DNA from 2 places in the Candidatus Amarolinea aalborgensis genome. Region 1 is predicted to be linked to the other one. Evidence: riboswitches for the same ligand, from Rfam matches in the RefSeq annotation. Region 1 holds a riboswitch; the other holds the start of a gene.

Region 1 (7,289 bases):
ATCCAGGGCGCGATGGGCTTCGGTCAGGGTGATGTTGAAGCGAGCCGCGAGCGAGGCCAGGTTGTAGCGATCCTGGCGCGGGAGCAGCACCGTCGCCAGATCAAAGGTGTCAATGGCCAGGTTGGCGCGAAACAAGTCGAACTGCGCCAGGAAGCCCAGGTCGAAGCCGATGTTGTGGCCGACAATGGGGAGATTGCCAACGAAGCGCAGGAGGGCCGGACCAACCAACGCCAGGGGCGGCGCGGAAGTCAGATCAGCATCGGTGAGACCCGTCAACTGTATGATGCCCAGGGGAAGGGGACGCCCAGGGTTGACAAGGGTTGACCATTCGTCGCTGATGCGACCATCTTGCAGTTTCACGCAGCCAATCTCAATGATCGCATCGCGTTCCGCGTCAAGACCAGTCGTCTCAAGATCGAGAGCCACGCAGGTAAAAGGCATAAAAGCTCGTTTCCAGGTTTTTGGCGCCGTGGTGGGTTGCCGCTTACAACCAATGGCTTATCCTAACCGAGATTGCTGAACGCGCCAAATCCTGGATCGCCTGCCCGCAGTTCCCAAGGTAGGCCGGTTTTTTTACCACAGAGATCACAAAGAACGCAGCGAATTTGTCCAAACTGGAACTGCTGTTGAATCCGCGTGGACTTTGGAAATCTCACGGTTATGCGCTATACTGAGCGCCATGACCAGGCGACAAAACGGTTTCAGTACAACAAATCATCGCAAAACGATGGGGGCGCGGCCACGGACGCGGGTTGGTGCCGCGACCCATTTTTTCAACGTCGCCAAGAGACACGGGGAATAGTCCCCGTGTCTCTTTCGTTTGCATAGGTACGGCAATCGCAGTAACGGCCAGCGTCACGCTGACCCTGGCTGAATCGAAGAGGAGAAGAGCCTGCATGACCAACTACATCTTTGTGACCGGCGGCGTTGTCAGCTCGTTGGGCAAAGGCGTCACCGCGGCCGCGCTGGGACGGCTGCTGAAGAGTCGCGGGGTGACGGTTTCAATCCAAAAACTGGATCCCTACCTGAACGTGGATCCGGGCACCATGTCGCCCTATCAACATGGCGAGGTTTTTGTCACCGAAGACGGCGCCGAGACCGACCTGGACCTGGGCCATTATGAACGCTTCATTGATGAGAATTTGAGCCGCGCCAGCAATGTAACCTCGGGCCAGATTTATGCAGAAGTCATCGGACGCGAGCGGCGGGGCGATTACCTCGGCGGCACCATTCAGGTGATTCCGCACGTGACGAACGAGATCAAGCGCCGCATTGCCGCGGTGGCCAAAGCGAGCGAGGCGCAGGTTGTGATTGTTGAAGTGGGCGGCACCGTGGGCGATATTGAAGGGCTGCCGTTCCTGGAAGCCATCCGCCAGATGCGCAAAGATGTGGGGCGCGACAAAACGCTGTATCTGCATGTCACCTGGATGCCTTATGTGGCTGCTTCGGGCGAACTGAAGACCAAGCCGACGCAGCACAGTGTGCGCGAACTGCGCAGCATCGGCATCCAACCCGATGTCATTGTCTGTCGCTCCGATCATCCCGTGGAAGACAGCCTGCGCGAGAAAATTGCCCTCTTTTGCGATGTGGATGTTGAAGCGGTGGTGCCGTTGGTGACGGCTGACACCGTTTACGCCGTGCCCCTGGAATTGGAGCAGTCTCGGCTGGCGCATTATGTCCTCAGCCGGCTTGGTTATTCCCAGGCTGTGGCGACCGCGGCCGAGCATGGCGACCACCTGGCAGAATGGCGCGCGTTGGTGGCGCGTGCGCGTGAGGACAAACCGATGCTCAAGATCGGCGTCGTCGGCAAGTATGTCGAGTTGGAAGATGCCTACATGAGCGTGCGCGAGGCGCTGCTACATGCGGCATGGGCGCTCGGCTACGGCGTGGAGATCACCTGGATCAGTTCGGAGGATCTGGAAAAGGGGCGCAGCGCCCACCTCCTGGAGACGGTGGACGGCATTGTGGTGCCGGGCGGCTTTGGCTATCGCGGCATCGAAGGCAAGATCGTGGCGGCGCGCTTTGCACGTCAACAGAAAGTGCCCTACCTGGGCCTGTGCCTGGGCATGCAGGTGTTGTGCATCGAATTTGCGCGCCATGTCTTCGACAGCGATGAACCGAACAGCGTGGAATTCGATCCCACCACGCGCGTCCCGGTCATTGACTTGATGCCAGACCAGCGCGCCGTGGAAGAGCTGGGCGGCACCATGCGCCTGGGCATTTATCCCTGCAACCTGGTGGCGGGCACGCGCGCAGCCGCGGCCTATCAGGTCAATACCGTGATGGAGCGCCATCGGCATCGCTTTGAATTCAACAATGCCTACCGGGCTATCCTGGAAAAGGCCGGGCTGGTCTTCAGCGGCTTGTCGCCAGACGGCCGCCTGGTGGAAATCGCGGAGCTGCGAGATCATCCCTGGATGTTGGGCAGCCAATTTCACCCTGAGTTCAAGTCAAGGCCTACTGCGCCGCGGCCGCTCTTCCTCGGTTTCATCCGCGCGGTGGAAGCGCATGTGCGCGGCCGGGCGCAGCTCGCAGAGTCAGGCGCGGTGAAACACGTGAGGGACTGATCACTGACGAGGCTGCGTGTACTCCCACCCTATGACGGCTCTCAGGCGGGAAATCCGAAGTTCGTCAATTCTGTGCTATAATATCTTAGTCTAATCATGGTCAATTGGCGCGACCCTTCTCGTTGAATTGGCCTGGAAACACAGAGGAGTGTTTTTATGTCTGGTCACAGTAAATGGGCAACGATCAAGCGCAAAAAAGGCGCAACCGACGCAAAGCGCGGCGCTTTGTTCACGAAACTGGCCCGTCAAATCACCATTGCCGCACGCGAGGGCGGGGATCCCGAATACAATTTCAAATTGCGCCTGGCCGTAGACAAAGCCAAGGCCAACGCCATGCCGCGCGACAACATCGAACGGGCGATCAAACGCGGGGCAGGCACTGACAAGGACACCTTGCTGGAGGAGCTTCTGTACGAGGGGTATGGTCCGCATGGCATCGCCGTGTTGATGCAGATCGTCACCGATAACCGCAATCGCACGATCGGCGACATCCGGCGCCTGTTCACACGCGCCAACGGCAACCTCGGTGAAGCGGGTTCTGTGGCCTGGCAGTTCGAGGCCCGTGGTCACATCATCATCGAAACGCAAGGTCAGAGCGAAGACAAGCTCTTTGAAATCGCCCTCGAAGCCGGCGCCGACGATATCCAGTTTGCAGACGGCGAAGCAGAAATCTACACCAATCCAGGCGATCTGCAGATTGTGCGCGAAGCGTTGACTCGGCAGAAACTGCACATCACAGAATCCGAACTCATCATGGTGCCTAAGACCACCATTGCCATTGAACCGGTCGAGGCAGTGCAAGTCATGCACCTCATGGAGAACCTGGAAGAATTGGACGACGTGACCAAAGTCTACTCCAACCTGGAAGTGACCGACGAGGCGCTGGCAGCGATGGAAAACGCGGTTTAGCTTCTTGCGTGGGTCACCTCGCTGGCGTGACGGACGCTGTCACTGCGGCGCGGCGACCCACGGGATGACAGAGCATCCAGATAACACGGTCGTGACATGTTAATCCTCGGAATTGATCCCGGCACCGCCATCATGGGCTACGGTTTGGTGGATAACCCTGATGATGTGCTTGAATTGGTGGCGTATGGCGCCATCACAACGACGCCTGATCAACCGATGCCGCAACGTCTGCTCTCGATTTTTCGTCAACTATCTAGCATCATTGCGCAGTTCCATCCGGAAGCAATGGCCGTTGAAGAGCTTTTCTTCAGTCGCAACGTCACCACCGCGATTGCCGTGGGCCAGGCGCGTGGTGTGGCCTTACTTGCCGCCGCCGAGGCCGCTATGCCCGTATTTGAGTACAAGCCGCAGGCCGTGAAGCAGGCCACGGTGGGCTACGGACGAGCTGACAAGTCGCAGGTGCAGCAAATGGTGCGTATGCTGTTGAACCTAGACCAAATACCGCGACCAGACGATGCGGCCGATGCCATTGCGATTGCTGTGTGTCATCATCATTCGGCGCGCTTCAACCAGTTGCTCAAACGTGGCTAGAACCAGCCAGAAGGAGAGTTGAATGGCAACGAAAGCCGCATCAGACATTGTACGCCATTGCCGCATTCTGTTGGCCGAAGATGAAGCGCCTCTGCGAAACCTGATTCGACTTTCCCTGGAGGCCCATGGCCATACCGTGTTCACCGCGGCCGACGGCGTAGACGCCTTACAAATCTTCGAAAGAACCCCGGTGGATATGGTTATCCTGGATGTGATGATGCCGCGCATGGACGGCTTTCGCATGTGCGAGGAGATTCGCAAACGTTCCGACACTCCCATTATCATCTTGACCGCGTTGGGCAGCGTTGACGATATTGTACATGGTTTTGAGTTAGGCGCGGACGATTATATCACCAAGCCATTTGCTTTCAAGGAGGTGGACGCGCGCATCCAGGCTGTTTTGCGCCGGGTCGAATGGACAGAACAAACACCGCCTGTCCAAATCATGCAAATCGGTCGCGTGACACTGGACACACGACTGCGCCAGGTCACGGTCGAGGACGCCATCGTTCACCTGACCCCCATCGAATATCAATTGCTGGCCTATCTGATCACGCGCGCCGGGCAGCCAACTTCGAAGGAGCAGTTGTTCCGCGATGTGTGGGGTTACGACGTGGCGGGTGGTACGAACCTGGTGGAAGTGGGAATTCGGCGCTTGCGTGAGAAGATCGAAGTGAATCCGTCCAAGCCCACGCATATTTTGACGGTGCGGGGAGCCGGTTACAAGTTCAACGAGCAGCCTGATCCAGGCTGACAGGCGTTTGCTGGCGGCGCCAATGAGGGCCGCCAGGATCACGCGCGACAGAAGAATCAGCAGAGACAAGAGGCCAAGAGATGATTGCTCGTTTGCATGGACAGGTCATCGCGCGTAGCAAAGACTCCATCATCGTGGACGTCGGCGGGGTTGGATATCGAGTGTTTGTACCCGCTGATGTCCTGATGAGCACGCGCACGGTTGACGAGATTACCTTGCACACGCACCTGCAAGTGCGTGAAGACAATCTGAGCCTGTTTGGCTTCACGACGGAAGAGGCGCATGACTTGTTCAACCTGCTGCTCACCGTGCCTGGCATTGGGCCAAAAGGCGCGTTGACGCTTCTGTCGGCCATGGCGCCTGATGCGATCCGGCTGGCGATCAGCCAAGAGCAGCCTGGCATCCTGGCGCGGGTGCCGGGCGTGGGCAAGAAAACCGCCGAGAAGATCGTGGTGACGCTCAAGGATCGCATCGGTGTGGTGGCCGCAACCGATGAAATGCTGGCCCTGACCGCCGCCGATGCTGAAGTAATTGATGCGTTGACCGCGCTGGGTTACAGCATTGTCGAAGCACAGCGCGCCGTGCAGGCCATTCCGCGCGACATCAGCGGCGTCGAAGAACGGCTGCGCCGCGCGCTGGCCCAGTTTGCTGGCTAAGTGTTTGACAAAAGCGACGCCCTGTGATACTATCGCCCGGCTAAGAACAATTCAGAACTGGAAACTCATCCAGAGGAGGGAAGGGACCGGCCCGTTGAACCTCCGGCAACCTGTGATTATCGCTGGTGCCAATTCCGGCAGGGAGTGTAGGCTACGCTCGCCTGAAAGATGAGAGTTGGCTCTCGCATCTTTTTGCGCCTGCTGGCCGTTGCCAGGGGCGCTTTTTATTTGGCCCCGCCACACCGGCCCAGGGTCAGATGAGCGACCGGAGTAGTCATGCGCACGATTTGGTGGAATAGCAAAAACCGCACCGTTCAGATGATTGACCAGCGCCTGCTGCCGCAGCGCCTGGAGCTGCCCGAATTCGACGATTATCGAGCCGTGGCAGAGACGATTCGCAACATGACCATCCGCGGCGCGCCGGCGATCGGCGCGGCCGGCGCGTATGGCATGGCGCTGGCTGCGTTTCAAAGCCCTGCGCTGACACGCGACAGTCTACTGATTGACCTGGAAGCCGCCAAGTCTGTGCTCGATGCCGCTCGTCCCACGGCCGTCAACCTCAGTTGGGCCACCCAACGCCTGCTTGAGCTGGCCTACCACCTGGTTCTACCCAACACCGATGACATCCGCAGCGCGCTGCTGGCCGAGGCTGAGCGCCTGGCGAACGAGGATGTTGAGATCAACCGCCGCATGGGCGCATTCGGCGCGGCGGTGATCCCGGACGGCGCCAACATTCTGCACCACTGCAACACCGGTTCTCTGGCCGCGGTGGACTTCGGCACCGCACTCGGCGTCGTACGCGCCGCCGTGGAACAGGGCAAGAAGGTGCACGTCTGGGTAGATGAGACGCGGCCGCGCCTGCAGGGTGCGCGCCTCACGGCCTGGGAGCTGATGCAAGACGGCATCCCCATGACCTTGATTGCCGACAATGCGGCCGGGCACTTGATGCGCACCGGCAAAGTGGACGTGGTTCTTTTTGGGGCTGATCGGGTGGCGGCCAACGGCGATGTGGCAAACAAAATCGGCAGCTACAAGCTGGCGGTGCTTGCCAAAGAGAACGGCATTCCCTGTTACTCCGTGGTTCCCACCTCGACGATTGATCTCAACCTGCCCTCTGGCGACCATATTCCTATCGAAGAGCGCGACGCGGATGAGATCACGCACATCGGCGGTGTGGCCGTGGCCCCAGCCAACGTCCATGTCCTGAACATCGCGTTCGATGTGACTCCCCATCGCTACCTCACCGGCATTGTCACCGAAGAGGGCATTTGTTATCCGCCTTATCTCAACAGCCTGCGCCAGGCCAAACAGGCCGCGGAAGCCCGTATCCGGCTGGGCCAGCGCAAGGCCGGCGACACGTAGGAGGAATGAGAAGGCTCATGGCTGTCGTTGTTACCGGATCCCTCGCTTATGACTACATCATGTCTTTCCCCGGGCGTTTTACCGATCATATCCTGCCCGAGCAATTGCATACGTTGAGCGTCAGCTTCCTGGTGGACTCGATGCGCCGTCAACGCGGCGGCTGTGCCGCCAACATTGCCTACAGTCTGCGCCTTTTGGGCGCACACCCCTACTTGTTCTGCACCGCAGGCCAGGATTTTGGCGATTATCAGCGCTGGCTCGAAGCCCAGGGCATTGACACCACGGGCATCGCCATCTATCCGCAGGACTACACCGCCTCCTTTTTCGTCAACACCGATCTGCAGCAGAATCAGATTGCCTCGTTCTACACGGGCGCCATGGCGCGGGCGGCGGAGCTTTCTCTGCACGCGCTGCCGCGGGCCGACGTTGACCTGGTCATCATTTCGCCTA
Region 2 (7,289 bases), on a different contig from region 1:
CATCCGCTGAACCTTGACCAGCTACGAGGCCGCGCCTAACTTGTCCAGGTGAAACGCATCGTGAATGCGGCGCACCGCGGTGTCGGCGTCGCCCTGCATCACCACCAACGAGATGTTGACCTCGGATGAACCCTGGGCAATCGCCACGACGTTGATGCCGGCGTCGCCCAGCGCGCCAAACACGCGCGCCGCAATGCCGGGGGTGCCGGCCATCTCTGAGCCGACCACCGCTACGATGACGATATCATCGCGGCCGCTGATGGCGTCCACCCAATGATGCTGCAGCTCGCTCCCCAGGTCATGACGCAGACTCGACAGCACAGCCGGTGAATCGCTCTGCGGCACCACGAAGGTGATGCTTTGTTCCGACGACGACTGTGAGATCATCAGTACGTTGGCGCCGGTGCGAGCCACCGCGGCAAAGGTGCGCGCGGCGATGCCCGGCACGCCCATCATTCCCTTGCCGGCCACATTGATCAGCGTCAAGTTTTTGATCGCCGTGATCGCCTTGACTGTGCCGATGCTGTGCCCGACTTGCGACAGTTCTTTGACGATGCGTGTGCCGGGATGCTCTGGGTTGAAGGTGTTGAGCACCCGCAGCGGAATTTCGCGTTCGATGGCGGGCAGAATGGTCTTGGGATGCAGCACCTTAGCGCCAAAATAGGACAGCTCGGCCGCTTCGCTGTAGGAAAGCTCCGGCAGGGTGCGGGCCGTGGGCACGATGCGCGGGTCCGCGGTGAGCACGCCATCCACATCGGTCCAAATTTGCACTTCGTTCGCGTCAAGCACGGCGCCCAAGATCGCGGCTGAGTAATCAGAACCGCCGCGGCCCAACGTCGTTGGGATGCCCTCGACCGTGGCGCCGATGAACCCGGTGACAACCGGCACTACGCCGCCTTCGAGCAGTGGAAGCAGGCGCTCCTGGCTGTGCGCCCGCGTTTCTGCCAGCAGAGGACTGGCATTGCCAAAATTGCCGTCGGTGACGAGCACTTCGGTGGCATCTACGGCTTCGGCATGCACGCCATGCGCACGCAGCACAGCGGCCAGCAGCGGCGCGGCCAGGCGTTCGCCCAGACCGGAGACAACATCCAGCCCGCGGCTGGTCAGTTCGCCCAGGACCGCGATGCTGCGACAAAGCCGCTCGAAGCTGCGCAGGCGCTCATCGAACAGGCGGCCGAGCGCCGCGCGTTCGACCCCATCGGCCACCAGTTGGCCCGCCACGACCTGGTGCTTGACCAGGAGTGAGAGCCGCGCCTCGCGGTAGGCTTCTTCCTGGCCAACGGCAGCCGCCCGCGCCGCTGCGATCAAGGTGTTGGTGACTCCGCTCATGGCCGATGTCACGACAACCACCTGCGCGTCCTGCGCCCGCGCGGCCGCCACGATCTTCGCCACCTGCGCAAAGGCTTCAGCGCCGCCCACCGATGTGCCGCCAAATTTCATGACTAACATAATCTTCTTCTCCACCTCTCTATAACTTGGACAGGATTGACAGGATGAACATGATTTTTCCCCAGCGTATGCAAAACAATCCGCATGAAGAACCGACTATCCTGCCAATCCTGTAAATCCTGTCTATGCTCCTGGCAGCCTTAGCAGTGACTGGGAATCTCTAAACTGCAATCCTTAATCCTTCTTCCGCGCCAGTTCGAACACGGCCACCGTCGCCAGCAGATTGCTCGCCCAGGCGGTTGTCAGCAATCGCTGGCCGTCCAGGAACTGCGCGCGCAGGACGCGTATCCCCTGGCTGGCGCAGAAGTCCTGGAAATCACGAATCGTCAAGGCGCGGGCGCGCGGCGAGGCCCAGGGAAGACCATCGGTCGGCGCCGTGGGCATGCGCCCGGTCAGCAGCAGGTTGACGCGGTAACGCCAGTGGCCCCAGTTCGCAAAACTGACCAGGCCGCGCTCGCCCACGCGCAGAATCTCAGCCAGCGTGCGCGCGGGATCATCCACGAAGGGCATCGTCTGGCTCAAAACGACGTAATCGAACGCGCGGTCAGGATAGTCGGGCAGGCAAGCCTCCAGATTCCCCTGGCGCACGCTCAGCCCACGGCGCACACAGGTCAGCACGCCGCTTTCGGACAGCTCCAGCCCACGGCCAATCACCTGGCGCTCTGTTTTGAGAAAAGCCAGCAAGTCCCCATTGCCGCAGCCGATGTCGAAGACGCGACTGCCAGGCGTGATGAAATCAGCAATCGCGCGCAGGTCCCTGCGCAGCGCAGGGATTTCACCAAGACTGCCGGCCTCCTGGCCTGGATTCTGCGCATAACGTCCCACATGCAGCGAATCAAGAGACGGTAGATGGATAGCCATGATGCAAGAACCCCCTTATTCCCGTTCGACGCGGTGCAAAAAATCGCGCAGCAGGTGCGTCATCGTGTCCACTTCAAGCAAGAAGGCATCGTGACCCCAGCTAGACTCGATGTCGCACGAGGTGACGTCCGCGCCCACCTGCGTCAGCGCCCTGACGATCTCCTGCGACTGGTACGAGGGGTAGAGCCAGTCAGACTTGAACGAGACGACCAAAAAATAGACGTCCCTGGCGCCGCTGAAGGCATCGGCCAGCGATCGGCTGACCCCGGCGCCGTTGACGGTCAGATCGAAATAGTCCATCGCTTTCGTGACATACAGATAGGTGTTGGCATCGAAGCGCCGCGTGAAGGCATCTCCGTTGTGCGCCAGGTAGCTCTCCACGGCAAACTCGGTGGCAAAGTCGTAGCCGTAGTGCTGACGCGATTGCAGGCGCCGACCGAATTTCTGCTGCATGGATTGATCGCTGAGATAGGTGATGTGGCCGATCATGCGCGCCAAGGCCAGGCCCGCGTCAGGTCGCGGGCCGTTGTAGTAATCGCCATGACGCCAGGCCGGGTCGCGGTAAATGGCCTGTCGCCCCACCTCGCTCAGCGCAATCGTCTGCGGGGATAGACGCGCCGTGGTTGCAAGCGGAATACAGGCGCGGATACGCTCTGGGTAACTGGCGGCCCATTGCAGCGCCTGCATACCGCCCATAGAGCCGCCCGCCACCGCCAGCAGGCGTTCGATGCCGAGATGATCGAGCAGATGGCGCTGCGCCTCGACCATGTCCTTGATCGTAATGACCGGGAATTCCAGGCCATACGGGCGCCCCGTCGCCGGATTGATGGACGCCGGCCCCGTGGATCCCATGCAGCCGCCCAGAACATTGGAGCAGATCACGAACAGGCGATCGGTGTCAAAGGCCTTGCCTGGCCCGATGCAGTCGTCCCACCAGCCCACGCGGCCCTCCGCCGTGTCCAAAAGACCGGCCGCGTGCGCATCGCCGCTCAACGCGTGCAGCACGAGGACGGCGTTGGTGTGCGACGCGTTCAAAGCGCCGTACGTCTCGTACGCCAGCGTGATCGGCCCCAGGCGCACGCCGCTCTCCAGCGGCAGCTCGTGCGGCGGCTCAGCAAAGGTAAAGGTTTGCGTGTGGACGATGCCCACGCTTCCGGTTGATTTGTCCATGGCCGGTTGCCTGCATACGGCCGGGCCGGTTGAGCGAGCGTCGGACGCCCGCCCAACCGGCCAGGTTGATCCTCTTACGCGGCCGCCAGGGCCTGGTCCAGGTCCCACAGCAGGTCATCGAGGTCTTCGATGCCCACGCTCAGGCGCACGAAGTCAGGCGTGACGCCAGCCGCGCGCTGTTCCGCGTCGCTGAGCTGCTGATGGGTCGTGGTGGCCGGATGAATGGCAAGCGATTTGGCGTCGCCCACGTTCGCCAGGTGCGAGAATAGCTGCAGGCTGTTAATGAAGCGCCGCCCCGCCTCGCGGCCGCCCTGGATGCCAAAACCCAGGATAGCGCCGGGGCCTTTAGGCAGATAACGCTTGGCCCGTTCATACGAGGGATGGCTGGGCAGACCCGGGTAGTTGACCCAACTGACCTTGGGATGGCCTTGCAGGTATTCAGCCACCGCCTGCGCGTTGGCGACATGACGCTCCAGACGCAGGCTGAGGGTTTCCAGCCCCTGCACAAAGAGCCACGCGTTGAACGGCGCCTGGCAGGCGCCCATGTCACGCAGCACGTGCAAGCGCGCCTTGAGGATGTAGGCGGCTGGGGCCAGGTTGTTGAAGACGAGGCCGTGGTAGCTCGGATCCGGCTCGGTGAAGTTGGGAAAACGACCGCTGGCGCCCCAGTCGAAGCGGCCGCTGTCCACCAGGACGCCGCCGATGCTGGTGCCATGACCACCGATGAACTTGGTGGAGGAATGGACGACTATATCTGCGCCCCAATCGAAGGGACGGCACAGGTACGGCGTGGCGAAGGTGCTGTCAATGACCAGCGGTATCCCTACCTCGTGCGCGATGGCGGACACTTCTTCGAACGGGAAGACGTCAATTTGGGGATTGCCCAGAGTTTCGCCGTAGAAGAGCTTCGTGTTGGCGCGCACGGCGCGGCGGAAGTTTTCCGGGTCGGAGGCATCCACGAAGGTAAACTCGATGCCCAGCTTGCGCAGGGTGTGTGCAAACAGGGAATAGGTGCCGCCGTACAGCGTGCTGCTGCTGACCACATGGTCGCCGGCCTCGCACAGCGTGAGAATAGCGGCCGTCTCCGCGGCCTGACCGGAGCTGAACGCGAGCGCGCCCACGCCGCCTTCTAGATCGGCGATGCGACGCTCGAAGACATCGGTGGTGGGATTCATGATGCGTGTGTAGATATTGCCCATCTCTTCCAGGGCAAAGAGGCGCGCGGCGTGATCTACGTCGCGGAACTGGTACGACGAGGTCTGGTAAATCGGCAAGGCGCGTGCGCCCGTGGTCGGATCGGGCGCCAGTCCGGCGTGCAATTGGCGCGTGGTGAATCCCAAGGCGCGGCTGCTGCTATCGCTTGACATCGTTTGGATCTCCTGTGCATGGTGGTTGATTTGGCTCATACTGTCTTCCCGGTGGTTGCGCAGGCCGCCGTTCAGACCGACTGCACTGATGCTTGGGCGAGCGCCGCTGCTCACAGGTACCCCGCCAGCTTGGGGTAACAAAAACCCTCTCGGCATATGGACAAGAGGGCATGCGTCGTTGCACGACTGAGCGACGAGAACAAAAAAATCCTCCTCGAAGTGAGGAGGAATGGCGCCGCGTCAGCCACTGCCTCTCATCTTCCAGATTACATCTGCCGGATTTGGCACCATAACCTGGCTGGTGACGGGTGGGTCACGATGCGCGTCGTCCATCATTGGCGACTCGTATCATGGCTCGTGTCTACCTACCAGTGGTCTGGTTGCCGAGGCTTCATAGGGCCGGTCCCTCAGCCTCTCTGGATAAGAGCATCAGTACTATTCAATTGTTATCATGCTTATAGCATATATTCAACCGCGTGTCAATTTTCGCTTTACGGCCGCATGGTTTGTGAACCCATCGTTCCCTGTGGTACAATCCCGCTCATGACCAAGCCTATAGATGTAATGGCGACGCCGGCGATCTTGCCCGACCTGGAGCAAAAGCCGACCTACGTCAACCAAATGTTCGCTGCGATTGCCGGGCGCTATGATGTGATGAACCGCGTGATGACCGGCGGTCAGGATCAGCGGTGGCGCCGTCTGATTGTCAAGCAATGCCATTTGCCCAGCGGCGGCCACCTGCTGGATGTTGCGACCGGCACCGGCGACATTGGCTTCGAGGCCATGCGCCTGCGCCCGGATGTGCGCGTCACCGGCGTTGATTTTACGCATGAGATGATGATCGTGGGGCAGCGTAAAGCCTACCGCGAAGGGCTGCTCGATGTGCATGGTTCACGCCTGCGCTTCGCCGACGCCGACACCCTCAGCCTGCCGTTTGCCGATGCCACTTTCGACGCGGTCTGTTCCGGCTTTTTGATGCGCAATGTCACCGACATCGCGCGCGCGTTTGCCGAGCAGCGCCGCGTGGTCAAACCGGGCGGCCGCGTCGTGTGCCTGGAAATCACACGTCCGCAGGCGCCCGTCTGGCGTGACCTGTTCGGTCTCTATTTTTTCCGCCTGGTGCCGTTGATCGGCAGCCTGCTCAGCGGTCAGCCGCAGGCGTACACCTACCTGCCTCATTCGACGCTCGCTTTCCCGCTGCCGCAGGCGCTGCAAGGGATCATGGAGTCGGTGGGGCTGCGCCGCGTACGCTACCAAACCCTGATGCTCGGCACTGTGGCGCTGCACGTGGGCGAGGTGTAGTGTGGCCTTGAAACGGATCATTGTCGGTTTGAGTGGCGCCAGCGGCCAAATCTACGGCATTCGCCTGTTGGAGATTTTGCACGCGGCGCCGGACATCGAAACGCACCTGGTGCTGAGTCCCTCGGCGCGCATGACCATCGCGCAGGAGACCGACTGGGACCCGAAGGATGTCGAAGCGCTGGCGCACACGGTCTACCGGCCTGGCGACATTGGCGCGGCGATTGCCAGCGGTTCGTTCACCACGGCCGGCATGATCATTGCCCCGTGCAGCATCAAGACGCTGTCGGCCATTGCCAATTCCTACGACGCCGACCTGTTGACGCGCGCGGCGGATGTGCAACTCAAAGAGGGGCGGCCGGTTGTCCTGGTTGTGCGCGAGACGCCGCTGCATGTGGGGCATCTGCGCTTGATGGCGCAGGCCGCTGAGATCGGCTGTGTGATCTTCCCGCCCGTGCCTGCCTTCTACAGCCGGCCGCAAACCGTGGATGACATCGTCAATGGCACCGTGGGCCGCATCCTGGCCCGCGTGGGACTGGAAAATGAACTGTACTACCACTGGCAAGGCATGCGCGAGGCGGCCAAGGACGATCGGCGCCCGCCCGCCGCGCCACGGTCTGAATGATGCCCGGTTGGGCAGGAGATGCTCATGGCAACGTCATTTGAAGAACGGATTGACGAGTTTCTGCAGGCGCACACCACCCTGACCCTGGCGACGTGGACGCCGGAAGGGCCGCAGGCCGCGCCGCTGTTTTTTGCGCACACGTGGGGGACTGACGATGACGGGGACGCCGCGCTGCGCCTCTATTTCATCTCCAACCCAACCTCGAATCACTGCCTGGCGCTTGACAACCAGCCAAGCATCGCCGCGGCCATCTACCAGGACGGGCAAGAATGGCGCCAGATTCGCGGCCTGCAGTTGGAAGGCCGCGCGCGCCTGGCCGCGCCCGGCGCCGAGGAAGATCAGGCCATTGCGGCGTACTTGACCAAGTATCCGTTCGTCGCGACCGCGCAGGGAGGCGCGACCGATGGGGCGCTGGAACTGGCTGGCCCGCTGGCGAACAGTCGTTTCTACGTGATTGAGACCGACTGGATGCGCCTGATTGATAACACGCTCGGTTTTGGGCACCGCGAGGAGCGCGC

Evidence for each region. A riboswitch is a leader RNA that binds a small molecule or an ion and turns the genes downstream of it on or off. The one in region 1 is predicted to bind S-adenosylmethionine.
Region 2: linked by a shared signal. The riboswitch ahead of ACPQ6D_RS14305 (O-acetylhomoserine aminocarboxypropyltransferase/cysteine synthase family protein) and the one ahead of mtnA (S-methyl-5-thioribose-1-phosphate isomerase) in region 1 are both predicted to bind S-adenosylmethionine.

The regions. Positions count from the first base shown of each region.
Region 1 covers NZ_UETR01000013.1:146-7,434, reverse strand. The annotation lists gene ACPQ6D_RS15695 (helicase C-terminal domain-containing protein) at 1-441, opposite strand, end outside; gene ACPQ6D_RS15690 (CTP synthase) at 897-2,567, shown strand; gene ACPQ6D_RS15685 (YebC/PmpR family DNA-binding transcriptional regulator) at 2,724-3,476, shown strand; gene ruvC (crossover junction endodeoxyribonuclease RuvC) at 3,573-4,067, shown strand; gene ACPQ6D_RS15675 (response regulator) at 4,090-4,821, shown strand; gene ruvA (Holliday junction branch migration protein RuvA) at 4,902-5,477, shown strand; SAM riboswitch class I at 5,540-5,652, shown strand; gene mtnA (S-methyl-5-thioribose-1-phosphate isomerase) at 5,754-6,839, shown strand; partial or broken gene ACPQ6D_RS15660 (PfkB family carbohydrate kinase) at 6,857-7,289, shown strand, end outside.
Region 2 covers NZ_UETR01000010.1:82,211-89,499, forward strand. The annotation lists gene ACPQ6D_RS14290 (aspartate kinase) at 22-1,449, opposite strand; gene metW (methionine biosynthesis protein MetW) at 1,624-2,310, opposite strand; gene metX (homoserine O-acetyltransferase MetX) at 2,326-3,480, opposite strand; gene ACPQ6D_RS14305 (O-acetylhomoserine aminocarboxypropyltransferase/cysteine synthase family protein) at 3,555-4,847, opposite strand; SAM riboswitch class I at 5,099-5,274, opposite strand; gene ACPQ6D_RS14310 (ubiquinone/menaquinone biosynthesis methyltransferase) at 5,391-6,149, shown strand; gene ACPQ6D_RS14315 (UbiX family flavin prenyltransferase) at 6,157-6,771, shown strand; gene ACPQ6D_RS14320 (pyridoxamine 5'-phosphate oxidase family protein) at 6,796-7,289, shown strand, end outside.